DNA from 3 places in the Pseudoalteromonas sp. 13-15 genome. Region 1 is predicted to be linked to each of the others. Evidence: predicted binding sites of a transcription regulator. Region 1 holds the regulator's gene; each other region holds the start of a gene.
The links. The regulator MetJ, encoded in region 1, represses methionine synthesis genes. The targets are predictions, from matches to a motif close to TAGACGTCTAGACGTCTA.
Positions count from the first base shown of each region.

Region 2: a site for MetJ is predicted at 1,770-1,787, ahead of metA (homoserine O-acetyltransferase MetA). Genes of this name have one in related genera too.
Region 3: a site for MetJ is predicted at 3,140-3,157, ahead of ATS72_RS15025 (methylenetetrahydrofolate reductase). Genes of this name have one in related genera too.

Region 1 covers NZ_CP019162.1:2,838,621-2,843,979, reverse strand. The annotation lists partial or broken gene metL (bifunctional aspartate kinase/homoserine dehydrogenase II) at 1-1,001, opposite strand, end outside; gene metB (cystathionine gamma-synthase) at 1,007-2,236, opposite strand; gene metJ (met regulon transcriptional regulator MetJ) at 2,436-2,756, shown strand; gene ATS72_RS13170 (malic enzyme-like NAD(P)-binding protein) at 2,826-4,067, opposite strand; gene rpmE (50S ribosomal protein L31) at 4,687-4,902, opposite strand; gene priA (primosomal protein N') at 5,134-5,359, shown strand, end outside.
Region 2 covers NZ_CP019162.1:1,615,533-1,620,891, forward strand. The annotation lists gene ATS72_RS07475 (homocysteine S-methyltransferase family protein) at 1-767, opposite strand, end outside; gene metA (homoserine O-acetyltransferase MetA) at 757-1,704, opposite strand; gene ATS72_RS07485 (M24 family metallopeptidase) at 1,880-3,181, opposite strand; gene ettA (energy-dependent translational throttle protein EttA) at 3,358-5,031, shown strand; gene ATS72_RS07495 (PilZ domain-containing protein) at 5,335-5,359, shown strand, end outside.
Region 3 covers NZ_CP019162.1:3,237,515-3,242,873, forward strand. The annotation lists gene ATS72_RS15015 (heme NO-binding domain-containing protein) at 1-320, shown strand, start outside; gene ATS72_RS15020 (response regulator) at 323-2,056, shown strand; gene ATS72_RS15025 (methylenetetrahydrofolate reductase) at 2,143-3,099, opposite strand; gene ATS72_RS15030 (M16 family metallopeptidase) at 3,357-5,359, shown strand, end outside.

The DNA.
Region 1 (5,359 bases):
GTTTCACCATTTTGACTAAAGTGATGAATGCTGTGTTGAATAAGCTGGCTAACATCTGCGACTTCGCCTTCGGCCAGCTTTTCAACTGTTAATAAATCGATGTTGTTTAACGTGGTAATAAAACGCTTTTGTTTTACATTTCCTTCTTTAACTATATCTGTAGGCGTTGCTTGCACATCAAAACTACTACGAACAGATAGTTTTATATCGCTGCTTCTTAAAGGAGAAAGCGTTTTAGCGTGTAAAACAGGATTACCTAATCGCGCTAATAGGTTAGCTTGACCTCTACATACTTTATTGTATTTAACCGCTTTACTAACTTTGCGAGGGTCTGTGCTGTATACACCTTGTGTATCAGTCCAAATACACACCTGCTTAGCATGGCAGTAATTAGCGAGTAAGGTTGCACTATAGTCACTCCCATTGCGACCAAGTGTAACCGTGTCACCCAACGTATTTGATGCAATAAAGCCTGTGACAACATTAATGTAGTCTGGGGTTATAAACTTCGCACATTGCTGCGCATTTTGGGTATGTAACAATTGCCCATTATTTAATGTAAAAAGTGTTCGAGCATCAAGGTCACAAGCATTAATATTTAATTGCGTAAGGTAAAGCGCCAATAAGCGTGCAGATCAGACCTCACCATAAGCAAGTAAGGGAGCCTCTTCCAAGCCTTGGTTTTTTATCAATTCACTAATCGCTGTTAGTTCACTATGCAAACGCGTTAAAGCAGTTCGCTTAAGATCTGCATGGAGTAACTGTGTGATTAAATCAGTTTGATGATTATTTAATTGCAGCAATATATCAGCAACGACATGCGTATCTTGTTGCTGATAGCTTTGCCATAACTTCACCAAAGTATCGGTTGTTTTTCCCGCCGCAGATACAACAACACAATCGCCCGGCTGAGTATGCTCTAAAATAATACTCGCAACCCGCTCATACCGCTGAGCCGAACTAAGGCTTGAACCACCAAATTTATGTACTGTTTGTGTCATATTGTTCACCAAAGCGCTGGATGAGCGGCACTTAATTTAATGTCACCGCCTGCTCCTTTGTTTAAATTTACTTTACTGCCTGGCTTTACAAGCTGAAACACGCGCTCTAAATCAGCTAATAAGTCGTTTATATCTTCTATACCTACTGAAACTCGAATAAGTGTATCGCCCACTCCCGCTTCAAGACGAGCTTTAGGCTCCATGCCAGCATGGGTCATGGTTGCAGGATGGCATATTAGGCTCTCTACTCCGCCCAAAGACTCTGCCAAGCTAAAGTCACGTAAGCTGGTTAAAAACGCCGCAGCATCGTTTATGTCACCTTTAATATTAAAACTCACCATGCCACCAAAGCCTAGTTGCTGCGCTTTGGCTAATTCATGCTGCGGGTGTGATTCAAGACCAGGGTAATAAACTTGGCGAACAAATTCCGACTTTTCTAGGTATTTAGCAATCGCTAATGCGTTTTCTTGATGCTGCTTTAAACGCACATTTAGTGTTCGCAACCCACGCAATGTTAAATAACTATCAAATGGCGCACCTGTAATACCTATATTATTTGCCCACCATGCCAGTTCATCGCCCAGCTCTTGTGAAGCGGCAATCACCGCACCGCCCACTACATCTGAATGACCATTAATGTACTTGGTGGTGGAATGTACAACTATATCAACACCAAATTTAATAGGGTTTTGTAATGCTGGTGATAAAAATGTGTTATCGGCAGCGACTAAAGCACCGCACTGTTTAGCAACATCGGTTATTGCTTTAATATCAGTTAAGCGTAGTAATGGGTTACTTGGTGTTTCTATCCAAATTAGCTTAGGCTTAATTGCTAAAATTTTATCTAAACTTTGTGCTTGTGTTAAATCTAAAACTTCTAGCTTGAGCAAACCGCGCTTTTGCAGTGAAGTAAATAAACGATAGCTTCCGCCGTAACAATCATGTGGGATCACTAACGTATCGTCATGATTCAGGATTTGCGTAGCCAAATGAACGGCAGACATACCCGTGGCAGTAATAATACCGCGTGCGCCACCTTCAAGCTCAGCCAAGGTTTCGGCTAAAATATCACGATTGGGGTTACCACTTCGCCCGTAATCGTATTGACGCTTTGTATCAAAGTCGGCAAACGAATAGGTGGTTGATAAGTAAATAGGTGCGACAACTGCGCCATGATGTTTGTCTGCTTCAACACCACTTCTTACTGCAATGGTTGCTTTATTTTTTTCGCTCATATTCGTCACCTATTTAGTTTGGATGTTTAGACGTCTAAAAGAGTAATTTATCTTATTAAAGATGTCAAAACATTTAAAGCTCTAGATGGCTAAGAAACTAGTATTTGACTATCTTTTTTAAATCGATAGAATTTCACGCATATTCATATGTATTGTAGTGCATATGAGCAATTATTAATCTGAGGCGACGATACATCTTATGGCTAAATGGAATGGTGAGTATATTCACCCATACGCAGAACACGGGAAAAAATCAGAACAAGTAAAAAAAATTACCGTTTCAATCCCACTAAATGTATTAAAGGTATTAACGGACGAACGCACGCGTCGTCAAATTAATAACCTACGTCATGCAACAAATAGTGAATTACTTTGTGAAGCATTTTTACATGCATTTACCGGTCAACCTTTGCCTAACGACGACGACTTACGTAAGGATAACGCCGAAAAAGTACCTGAGGAAGTGAAAAAAATAATGCAAGAAATGGGGCTAGAAGTGCCTGTTTTAAACGAAGACTAAACGTAATTTAGACACAAAAAAAACCTCAATTAATTGAGGTTTTTTTGTGTCTAAATTACGACTTAGTCGTTATTCCATATAGTTTTCTGGTAAATCAATTTGTGCAACACCTGACTCTACAGCAGCTATTGCAACCGCTTTTGCAATGCGTGGTAATAAACGAGGATCCATTGGTTTTGGAATAATATACTTATCACCAAACTCCAGCTTATCAACACCCGCAGCCGTCAGTACTTCAGCAGGTACAGGCTCTTTGGCAATACTTCTTATCGCTTCTACAGCTGCAATTTTCATTTCATCATTTATTGCACTGGCGCGTACATCAAGAGCACCGCGGAATATAAACGGAAAACACAGAACATTATTAACTTGGTTAGGGTAATCTGATCGACCCGTTGCCATAATTAGATCGTTTCGAGCAGAATGAGCCAGTGCAGGATCAATTTCTGGATCTGGGTTTGAACAAGCAAACACAACTGGTTTTTCTGCCATTAATTTTAAATCATCGGCAGCTAATAGATTAGGCCCCGATACACCAACAAATACATCTGCATCTTCAATAACATCTTGCAACGTGCGCTTGTCTGTATTGTTAGCAAAAAGTTTTTTGTATTCATTTAAGTCATCACGACGAGTATGAATAACACCTTTACGGTCAAGCATATAAATGTGCTCGCGCAAAGCACCACACTTAATTAACAGCTCCATACAAGCAACCGCAGCAGCACCAGCACCCAAACACACAATAGTCGCATTTTCGATAGACTTGCCTTGCACCTCAAGCGCGTTCAACATACCCGCAGCAGTTACAATGGCTGTACCGTGCTGATCATCATGAAATATCGGAATACTGCAACGCTCAATCAATGCTTTTTCTATTTCAAAACACTCTGGCGCCTTAATATCTTCAAGGTTAATTCCGCCAAACGTGTCGGCAATATTAGCAACTGTATTAATAAAGTCTTCAGTAGTGCGGTGTTTCACTTCGATATCAATAGAATCAAGGCCAGCAAATCGCTTAAACAGTAACGCCTTACCTTCCATTACAGGTTTTGAAGCAAGTGGGCCTAAATTACCTAAGCCTAGAATTGCAGTACCATTAGTGATAACCGCAACCATATTCCCTTTACCTGTGTATTTATAAGCGTTTGCAGGGTCTGCAGCGATTTCACGTACGGGCTCTGCAACTCCTGGGCTATATGCTAATGCGAGATCTTTTACCGTTTCAGCAGGCTTTGTTAGTTCAATGCTAATTTTTCCTGGAACGGGGTGCGAATGATAGTGTAGTGCTTGTTCACGAAAGTCTGACATAACGCGATTGTATCCTGCAATTAAAGTAAAAGTGAGAGGTGAAGTTTAGGCTACGATACCCTTATTATTTTTAAATTCCAAGCAATATCAGGTCTATCCTGTTATATGCTAGTTCGATTAATTTTAAGAGGTTTTTCAATAACTTTTGTAAATTATATCGACACTTTATAAATAAAAATTCATCCAATAACGGATTCTAAAGGCACATTTGTTCTTTCATTATTTTTTATAAAACATCTTAATAAAGTACTATAAAAATAAGCAAAAATAGGCTTATTCACATACTTTAAAAACATATAACTTCACGTTAGCTACATTTAACTACTTAGTTAAAAATGAACTAATTAAAAATATAGAGAATAATTTGCGGTTTGTCTGTAAAGGTTTATGCATATTCAGAATAAGAACAGGAAATAGTTATGCATAGCAGGGAAATATGAAAATCGAGCAATAAGCTAAATAATTTGTTATTTAGTTGTCCTATATTAAAAAATATTGACGCCGTTCGTGTAACACTTAATTTTTTAAATCGAAACGTTATTACTATTAAATTGGTATAACTAAATTAAAAGCATAAAAAAAGCACCCTAAGGTGCTTAATTTAACAAGACAGCAAAAATTACTTCTTGCTACCAAGTGCACCGAAACGCTTGTTGAAACGATCAACACGTCCGCCAGTGTCTAAAACTTTTTGCTTACCAGTGTAAAAAGGGTGACACGCTGAACATACGTCAAGGTGAATGTCTTTACATAGAGTAGAGCTTGTTTCGAATTTATTGCCGCATGAACAAGTTGCAGAAATTACTTCGTACTTAGGGTGAATACCTTCTTTCATAGAAACCTCTAGTTAAGGCCGCATCGCTCTCCAAACCCGAAGTCTGGCACCATACGTCGTTAAAACAAATTTGTTGGTCGCGGATTTTATCCAACTACCATCAAACACACAAGCTATTATTAACTGTTTTGCTAAAAAAGTAGGCAGACACTTAAGCAAGCAATATTTGCTAGTAGGTTTTTAACGTTATTTTTAGTACATTACATCATTAATTTTATGAGTTGAGTTGCTATGTGTTTTGCTGAAGTCGCTATAAAAGTCCCCTTACCGCGCACCTTTGATTATAAAGTAGATAAGCAACTCGATGGCATGGCATCACCACTTAAACCGGGTATGCGTGTGTTGGTGCCTTTTGGTAACCAAAAAAAAGTCGCCGTTGTTTTAGCTATTAAAAGCAAGACCGACGTCCCCGAAAACAAAATAAAATCCATCATCGAAGTAGTTGATGACGCGCCTA
Region 2 (5,359 bases), 1.2 Mb from region 1:
GGCCCAAGGGCACAGTTAAGGCCAATTGAAATAGGCTTAATATGGCGAATAGAATTATAAAATGCTTCGGTTGTTTGCCCCGAAAGCGTACGCCCTGAGGCGTCGGTAATTGTGCCTGAGATCATTACGGGTAATGTGCGCCCTGCTTGCTCAAATGCTTCTTCTACTGCGAATGAGGCTGCTTTTGCATTTAGGGTGTCGAATATGGTTTCAATAAGTATTAAATCAGCGCCGCCTTCCATTAATGCAAGGGTAGACTCTACATAGGCAGTAACCAGCTTATCAAACGTTACGTTACGGTAACCTGGGTCGTTTACATCTGGCGAGATAGAACAGGTTTTAGATGTTGGCCCTAAAACACCGGCTACATAGCGTGGTTTTTCTGGATTTTTAGCGGTGAACTCGTCACATATAGCACGCGCGAGTTTTGCCGACTCTAAGTTTACCTCACGGCTTATACTTGCCATGTCGTAATCTTCCATCGAAATGGTGGTTGAGTTAAAGGTATTGGTTTCAATAATATCTGCACCGGCAGTTAAAAAGCCGCGGTGTATATCGGTTATTAACTCTGGCTTAGTGAGGCTTAATAAATCATTATTACCTTTAATTAGCACGTGCCAATCTTTAAAACGCTCGCCTCGGTAGTCTTCTTCTTCAAGTTTATGGGTTTGGATCATAGTGCCCATAGCGCCGTCTAAAATTAAAATACGCTCTTTAAGCGCTTCACTTAGTTCGGCTTGTTTGTTGGCGGCTGTATTATTCGGCATAGTTGTTAGTCCTCACATCTTGGCTAACTAAATTAATATCATACGGTGTGGTTTGATACACGTAGTAATTTAACCAGTTCGAAAAAAGTAAAAAAGCATGGCTTTGCCACGTTTTTGACGGTTGCTTGCTTGCATCATCATCGGGAAAATAGTTTTCAGGTTTTGGCGCATCTGGGCTTTTTTGTAAATCACGCTCGTACTCCCCTTTTAGGGTGTCGGCATCGTATTCTGGGTGGCCTGTTATAAATACTTGGCTACCCGATTTGTTTTTTAATAAGTAAGCACCCACTCGCTCAGAGCCTGCTAATACAACGAGATCGTCACACGCATTTATTTTTTTTATATCAATGTGCCCATAACGTGAGTGTGGCACTAAAAAGGTATCGTCAAAACCCCTGGTTAATGCGCCATGTTTAAAATAACATTGATGGGTAAATACGCCACACAGCTTATTGGGTTTTAAGTCGCGCTTTAAATTATAGCTATGGAATAGCGCTGCATGAGCCGCCCAACACGAAAACAACGTAGAGGTAACGTGTTGCTCTGCCCAATCAATAATGACTTTAAGCTCTTCCCAGTAGGCAACATCTTCATACTCTAAATGCGCAAGCGGTGCGCCTGTAACAATAAGCGCATCGTAGTTGTTATTTTTTACCTCTGAAAAATAGCGATAAAAGGTATCTAGGTGTTCTTCTGAATTATTACTGCTACGGTGAGTGTCTAGGCGCAGCAGCTCTACATTTACCTGCAAAGGAGAATTTGCAAGTAAGCGAATAAACTGTACTTCGGTTTCTACTTTATTAGGCATTAAGTTTAATATAGCCAAACGCATTGGGCGGATTTCTTGCGTTTTTGCACGGCTTTTTGGCATTACGAATACGTTTTCTTGGCGCAAACGTGCAATGGCTGGAAGCTCATCCTTTACGGTAATTGGCATATTTTTAACTCCTACTCATAAAAACTTGCGCTAATTATGAACTGAAAGCAAAAAATATCAACCTCTAGATGTATAGATGTCTAAATTAAATTTATTCATTACTACTTAAGTATGTGGCAAGCAATGAGTCACCCCCTTAAAAAGAGGCTTAACTCACTGCATTTAAAATAATGAACTAGTTATTGCCCACTAATATTAAATTTTGCTGAGGGGGAATTAAATACTCAGCGCCCTTTTTGGTAATTACAGCCATTTCTTCAACAGAAATGGTTTTAAACTCGGTGTTGTTTAAAGGCCAACTAAAAAAGCCATCAAAAGCAAACACCATTCCTTCTTTAAGTTTACGATGAGCAGCAGGCCTTACTTGGGCACTGCGAGAGCCACCTAAATTGGGCCCGGTATCGTGTGCAACATACCCAACTGGGTGGCCGGTACTCCATGGCACAGGCTCTGAGTTGTATTTATTCATTAATACGGTTTGAGCTTGATCTACGTCTATACCCCTTACGCCGGGTTTCATTGCATTAAATGCGGCAAAACCGCTATCTCGGGCATTAATCCAATATTGCTGAATGTTGGCTGGTGCAGAGGTTTCCCCTTCTTTAAGTACATAAGCAAAACGCTGAATGTCACTTACCCAGCGATTGTAGAGCTTTACGCCAAAATCAATTTGAATTACGTCGCCCGGCATAATGACTTTATTTGTAGAATGCGAATGCCCGCGATCGGGACCTGAATTTACGTTAGGATTTTGATCGGCAGCCCATGCATCGGTTACACCTCGTGCTTTCATTTTAGCTTTTAAAAATTTAGCTACATCGGCATCGGTGGTTTTACCCGGAATAATAGTTTTATAAGCCTCTATTTGCCACGTTGCTGAAAGCATTGCGGCCTCTTTCATTATTTCAACTTCAGCAGGTAACTTAATTGAAAGCCATTGATAAACGACTTCTTCAGACGATACGAGCTTTGCTGTTTGCTTTGCGCCTAATAAGTTAGCTAATTGCTTGTATTGCGAGTGCGATAACCCATCTGCCTGTGCATTAAGATCAGAGACATTTATTGCTATACGCTCAAAGGGTTGTTTTTTTATAAACTCAGCCGCGTATTTTAACGCAGACACACTGCGTGGCACCGAGATCACTTTTTCATGTATGTTTAGCTCGTCGAGTGCTTTTGCTTCGCTTGAAGGTGAGTAGGCTACCGAATGAAACGCCCCTTTATTAAAATAAAATAAATATGCCGCTGGCGAACCTGCGTTTTCACAGCCAATATGGTCAGCCAATGGGTCGTTGTTATTTTCTCTACAAACAATAAGCCAAGCATCTACCTTAGCTGCTTTTAAAGCGTTTGGCAGGAGTTTATTTATTCTTTGTTTTCTTATTTCGGGCCAAGGAGAATCGACTGCGTTAGCTTTGGGGTTTGTGGTAAATAACGTAAGCAAAGCCAACATTGTTATTACTTTTTGTATAGTCATGGGTTTTTCTTATTTTTACTATGGTTTAAATACGTTAGCACACCCAAATAAAACTATACATTTAACGAGATAAAACGATAAAAATATATTCCCACCCGCCATTCGTTGACTGTTTCACCTCTCAACAACTACAATACAACATTAAAATTTTTATTATTATTTGAAGGCTTTCCTCCATGGTTTTACCTGATAAGTTTATTTTCTCGATGAGTCGAGTATCTAAAGTTGTGCCGCCTAAGCGTACAATTTTAAAAGATATTTCGTTGCACTTTTTTCCTGGCGCCAAAATTGGTGTGCTTGGTTTAAATGGTTCTGGTAAATCATCATTGCTACGTATTATGGCCGGTGTTGACCAAGACTTTGAAGGTGAGGCACGTCCTCAGCCTGGTACTAAAATTGGTTACTTACCACAAGAACCAGTACTAGACGAAAGCAAAACAGTACGAGAAATAGTTGAAGAAGCTGTTGGCGAAGTAAAACACGCCCTTAATCGCCTTGATGAGGTGTACAATGAGTACGCAATGGAAGGTGCTGACTTTGACGCACTGGCTAAAGAACAAGGTGAATTAGAAGCAGTTATTCAAGCGCACGATGGCCACAATATCGATAACGTACTAGAGCGCGCTGCTGATGCACTTCGCTTACCTGAGTGGGATGCTAAAATTGAGCACCTTTCAGGTGGTGAACGCCGCCGTGTTGCTATTTGTCGTTTGTTACTAGAAAAACCAGATATGCTTATTCTTGATGAACCAACTAACCACTTGGATGCTGAGTCGGTTGCATGGTTAGAGCGCTTCTTACATGACTACGAAGGCACTGTTGTGGCAGTAACGCATGACCGTTACTTCCTTGATAATGTTGCTGGCTGGATATTAGAGCTTGACCGTGGTGAAGGTATTCCATGGGAAGGTAACTACTCTTCTTGGCTTGAACAAAAAGACGCGCGCTTACAGCAAGAACAAAAATCTGAAAAAGCACGTCAAAAATCAATTGCGCAAGAACTTGAATGGGTGCGTTCAAACCCTAAAGGTCGTCAAGCTAAGTCTAAAGCACGTATGGCGCAGTTTAGTGAACTACAACAATCAGATTACCAAAAACGTAACGAAACAAACGAGCTATTTATTCCACCTGGCCCACGTTTAGGCGACCAAGTATTAGAAGTGACTAACTTACGTAAAAGCTTTGGCGACCGCGTATTAATAGACGACTTAAGCTTTACAATGCCAAAAGGCGCTATTGTGGGCATTATTGGTGCCAACGGCGCGGGTAAATCTACGCTATTTAAAATGTTAAGTGGCGAAGAGCAGCCAGATAGCGGTAGTGTTAACGTTGGTGAAACCGTACAACTAGCAACGGTTGATCAGTTCCGCGACGATATGGACGAAAGCAAAACAGTTTTTCAAGAAATATCTGACGGACAAGACGTTTTAAAAATTGGTAACTTTGAATTCCCAAGCCGTGCTTACGTTAGCCGTTTTAACTTTAAAGGTAACGATCAGCAAAAGTTTGTAAAAGACTTATCGGGCGGTGAGCGTAACCGTTTACACCTTGCTAAATTATTAAAAGCCGGTGGTAACGTAGTGCTACTGGATGAGCCAACCAATGATCTAGACGTTGAAACACTTCGTGCACTTGAGAATGCTATTTTAGAATTCCCAGGCTGTGTAATGTGTATATCGCATGACCGTTGGTTCCTTGACCGTATTGCTACGCACATTTTAGATTACCGCGACGAAGGACAAATTAACTTTTTCGATGGTAACTATACTGAATACGAAGAGTGGCTCAAAAAGACCTACGGTGCAGAAGCTGCACAACCTAAGCGTATAAAATACAAAAAAATTGGTTAATAGCTAAATTAACTGAAATACCTTAAAACCCTGCTTTACGCAGGGTTTTTTATGCCTTAAATAAACTATGTGTGTTTGTAGCTAGCAACTGTGTAATTTAAAGCTATGCTTATACCAATTTTATTTAAAAATATTATGCATTTGATTGATGTTAAATCACTCGCTAACTAAATAAAAAATTATTCACATAGAACAACCATATGCCGTAATTTTAGTGATTATTAATGAGTTGTTTTATTCGCACTATTACTAAACACTAATTTAATGCTATTGATATTACTAAAAAAACAATAAGGCAGAGTCATGCAAGAACGTCGTCAATTTTCAC
Region 3 (5,359 bases), 400 kb from region 1:
TGTTAACGCGCTTCTTGGTTTACTATCCACAGTTTTTTGAAAACCTTACTACCACGTTTGATTTTTTAGATACCATAGATAGGCACGTGCATGTAGAAGTTGAAAAATTGTATACCGACGTTGAGTTACCTAGTTTTCAAACCAAGCGATTAAGTGATACCCAAATGCAGATGGTTTACCATTCGAGTAATCCCTTTGCAGTGCTTGCTGAGGGGTTAATAGAAGGTGCAGCCGAGCATTTTAAGGAAAATATCAGCATACGCAGCGATATCAGTGACGATCATCAAGTTGCTACATTTAACTTAACTCTGGTCGGTTAAATATGGATGTAGCTCTTTTACAGCGCAGATTAGAACGAGAGCGTTTGGCACGAAAAGAAGCTGAAAAACTACTTGAAGCCAAATCGTTACAGCTTTACGAAGCCAATAAGGTACTCAAAGGTGCGGCTGAAAATTTGGAGAAGGAGGTTGCTAACAGAACTCACGACCTTGAACTGGCTAAACAAGATGCAGAAGCTGCGAATGAGGCTAAATCAGACTTTTTAGCAAACATGAGCCATGAGATTCGCACCCCGATGAACGCCATAATAGGCATGGCTTATTTGGCTTTAGATACTGATCTTTCGGAAAAACAGCGTGACTATGTTGAAAAAATTCATTATTCGGCAGAGTCTTTATTAGGGATAATTAATGATATTTTAGACTTTTCAAAGGTTGAAGCGGGTAAAATAGAGCTAGAACAAAAAGAATTTAATTTTAATACCTTCCTAGAAAACCTTGTAAATATTATTAGCACGCTAGCATCACAAAGAAAAATTGAAGTGGTGTTTGATATTGACCCCTTACTCCCTGACTTTTTTATTGGTGATGCATTAAGACTCAACCAAGTACTATTAAATCTGTTAAATAATGCACTTAAATTTTCAACACGGGGTAAGGTTATATTAGCTGTAAAACTAGTTCAGAAAGTAGATAGTTATTGCAGTGTTGCTTTTTCTATTTCAGATAACGGCATTGGGATGACCCAAACACAAGTTGACTCACTATTTAAACCTTTTACTCAGGCTGACGTATCGACAACCCGAAAGTTTGGTGGAACGGGGCTTGGTTTGGTAATAAGCAAAACATTGGTCGAACTAATGCAGGGCGATATTACAGTAAACAGCAAATTAAATAAGGGAAGCTGCTTTAGTTTTACTATTCCACTCAATTATTCGACTAAGCAAAATGAGTTTGAAATATCACAAATTAGAGCCAAGCGAGCACTTGTTATTGAGAGTTCAGATAGTCAGTTAACATCATTACAAACGCTGCTTTTAGGTTTTGAAGTAAAATTTGACACTGTAAATAACATCAACCAAGTATTAGACCGGCTAGGCATGCTACATAATTACGATTTTATATTTATAGATTGGCGAACTTTAAATTTAAATCATGATAGTGCTGCGCAGTCTTTGCGCAATAAGCTTAAATTAAATGCAAAAAAGCTAATTGTAATAGCGCCTTGTGAAAATAAAGCGCTAAACGAAAGCCTACTAGGGTTTGGTAATAACACTTATAAAGTACTCATAAAACCAATAATTAAAAGTACTTTGCATAACGTACTTTTACAAATTATGCATATAAAAACACTAAAAAAACCAGAATCACAAGAGAGCTTAAATACACAAAACACACTACAAAAACTGCAAGGTATTCATATTTTATTGGTTGAAGATAACCCGCTCAATCAACAAGTAGCTACACAAATACTGCGTAAAAATGGCTTAATTGTTGATATTGCTAACGATGGCCTTGAGGCATTAGATGCGCTAAAACATAAAACTTACGATGGTGTGTTAATGGACTGCCAAATGCCTAGAATGGATGGTTATACGGCAGCCATAGAAATAAAGAAACAAGCAAAGTTTAAAAATTTACCCATTATTGCAATGACTGCTAATACAAGAGAAACGGATCTATTAAAGGCGCAAGATAGCGGTATGGATGGCTATATTTCAAAACCCATTAAGGTTGAAAGTATGTTTGAAGTAATAGCAAAGTGGGTGTGTATTTAATTTTTTTTGAGTTGTTTACTAAATAAGTTGGTGAGATAAAAAAGGCAAGCATTAGCTTGCCAAGAAGGGTATAAATTAGTTTAACTTTACGCTATTTGTTTCTCAGCTAGGTTGAGCTCCATAGTTGCTTTTAATAAACGGTACAGGTTAATTGATGCGTCAATTTCTTCTTTACGGTTTGTTAAGCTTTCAATGTTTAAACCCAGTGGCACATCTAAGTGCGCACAGCTTTTTAAAATTGAATCGAGATTTTCGCGGCAAATACGCACCGATTCACTCAAGGTGTTGTCGGCGTCAAGCATGCGCCATTTGGTCGCCTCAGGAACAGAAATCCCTAGCCATTGCATGAACTCTAAGGTTTTTTCTCCGCCACACGGCGTAAACGTGAGTATAATACGTTTTGGTGCAACGCCTTGTGCTTTGCAAGTACGCGCGTAACTTGTTATTAAATCAATAGTAGCTTGAGCATTATAAACCGCTTGCGATATAAAAAATTGGCAACCTTGTGTTGTTTTTTCTATTAAGCGCTCGTGTTCATTGCGCTTGCTTGCATGTCGCTCTGCAATGGTTACGCCTCCTAAAAAGAAGTCATCACTTTGCTCAGCTAATGTTTTATAAGCGTCAGGTAGGCTTAGTTTAATATCACCTTCAGACGATGGGCTACCCACTAAAACGACATTTTTTAAATCAAACTCGTTTTTAGTTTCATCTAGCCACTCTTTAAATTCAGCCTCACCGCGTTGCGCTACGCTTTTGTAGGTAATTACATCTAGGCGTGATAAGTCTTTTAGCAACTTACTGTACTCACGCGGATCAACCGTTTGTTTAAATGGAAACGGACGAGCCTGATTAGTACGGCTACTCTCATCTTGAATATCGTAAATTACAACACCGTCGTATTCAATTTCGTGTAAGCGGCCTAATAGTTTTTCTGCAATGGTTTTTAACTGCGCTTTATCAGTGCCTATTTTGGGTGGCGTTGTGCCAATAAGATAAACACCTTGATTAGTGTCCTCAATTTTCTCTTGAAGTGATAAAGCCATAATCCTCATTCCAGCTCAATGGTTGATGGATTAAATATAGCAGCCATTTAGACGTCTAGATAGATTTTTTAAGTGAAAGTTTTTCAAGCAACGTGAGGATTATTCATACAAAGGAGTTCCTAAATTAAGTGCATGACACAGTTGTTTACATAATAAAGCGACTGAGGGCTCTTATATTCATTGGCTTTGGGGCATAATTAGTAGTGAAATTGTAAATATTTTGACAACAACTTTGCTCAATTTACTAAAGGACAATTATGAAATTTAAACTATTAGCAACAAGCCTTGCGGTATCACTCGCTTTAACTGGCTGTGCAATGCAAAAAAATGAAACAACGCAAACAGCAAAACAAGAACAAGTAAAAAAAGCTGATGACCGTGTTTTTTCACAAGATTACCTAATTGAAGAGCTTGAGAATGGCTTACGTGTAATGGTTGTAAAAACGGATTACCCTGATGTCGTTTCGTTGCAAATACCCGTTTCTGTTGGCTCGCGTAATGAAGTAGAAGCGGGCAAGACCGGCTTTGCTCATTTTTTTGAACATATGGTATTTAAAGGCTCTAAAAAATTTCCGCAAGACGAATACACCGCCATATTCAAAAATGCAGGGGTTGATAACCGTGCATACACTACCAACGATTACACTAACTACCATTTAAACTTTTCAAAGCAGCACCTTGATAAAGTACTTGAGATTGAAGCTGATATTTTCCAAAACTTAACCTACACCGAAGAGCAATTTAGAACCGAAGCATTGACGGTAAAAGGTGAGTACTTAAAAAATAACGCCAGCCCGATTCGCAAGTTATTAAGTGCTGTGCGTGCAGAGGCTTTTGAAAAGCATACTTACAAACACACCACAATGGGCTTTTTTGAAGATATAGAAGCCATGCCAGACCAAATGGCTTACGGTAAAGAATTTTTTGATAAGTTTTATAAGCCAGAATATGTATCGCTAGTTATTGTGGGTGATGTTGACCCAAAAGCCACAATGGCAATGGTTAAAAAACACTGGGGTGGTTGGGAAAAAGGCAATTACGTTGCCGATATTAAAGCTGAGCCAAAACAGCAAGCTCCTAAATATTTGCATGAACAAAATAAAGCCTTGCCGGGGCATTGGCTATTGGTATCGTATAAGGGTGCTGCGTGGGAACCCGCTAAAAAAGACAGAGCTGCACTTGATTTAATCTCGCAGCTTTATTTTTCAAGTAACTCAGATTTATATCAAGAGCTCGTTGTTGATAAACAAATAGCGAGTCAAATGTTTACTTATAATCCAGAAACCAAAGATCCAGGCTTACTGCATGTATTTGTAAAAGTAGAAAACGCTGATGATTTAGCAAAAGCGCGTGATGCAATTAACCGCACTTATGCAAAAGCCAGAACAGAATTGGTCGATGCACAAAAATTAAGTGACTTAAAGTCTAACCTTAAATATGGCTTTATTAATGGTTTAGATTCTTCGCAAGCAATTGCATCAACGCTTGCAAGTTACATGCATTTTGAACGCGACCCTGAGGTTATTAACCAGCTTTATAAATCGGCCGACAACATCACAGCAGAAGATATTAAAGCGGTTGCTAATAAATACTTTGTAGATAACACGCGTACTACTGTAACTATGTCGGCACTTGATAAAGCACCGGGGTTTGCAGAAGAGGCGAGTTTAAGTGCAGTAGTTGCAAAACTTGAACAAGCCCCAGAGGCACCTGTATTTAAAGTGCTTGATAAAACCAATAGCTCGCCGCTGATTGATGTAAACTTTTTATTTAATACAGGGGCTGCTGCTGATCCTCAAGGTAAAAAAGGTGTAGCTGCGCTTACCGCCGCAATGCTTGCTCAAGGTGGGTCGCAAAGTACCAGCTACAAAGAAATTCAAAAAGCGCTTTATCCGCTTGCAGGTAGTTTTGGTTACCAGATTGACAAAGAAATGCTGTCGTTCCAAGGGCGTATTCATAAAGATAACGCTGAAACTTGGTATGCACTTGTAAGCGAACAATTACTTAATCCAGGCTTTAGAGACGATGACTTTAAACGCCTTAAAAAAGAAATGATCGACGGTATTAAGTCAGGATTAAAAGCATCTAACGATGAAGAGCTAGGTAAAGAAGTACTCTACAGCACGCTTTACAAAGGCCACCCATTTGAGAGCTACAACTACGGTGATATTTCTGATTTAGAAGCATTAACGCTTGATGATGTAAAAGCATTTTACAATTCAGAGCTTACTCAATCTAAACTAACACTGGGTTTAATTGG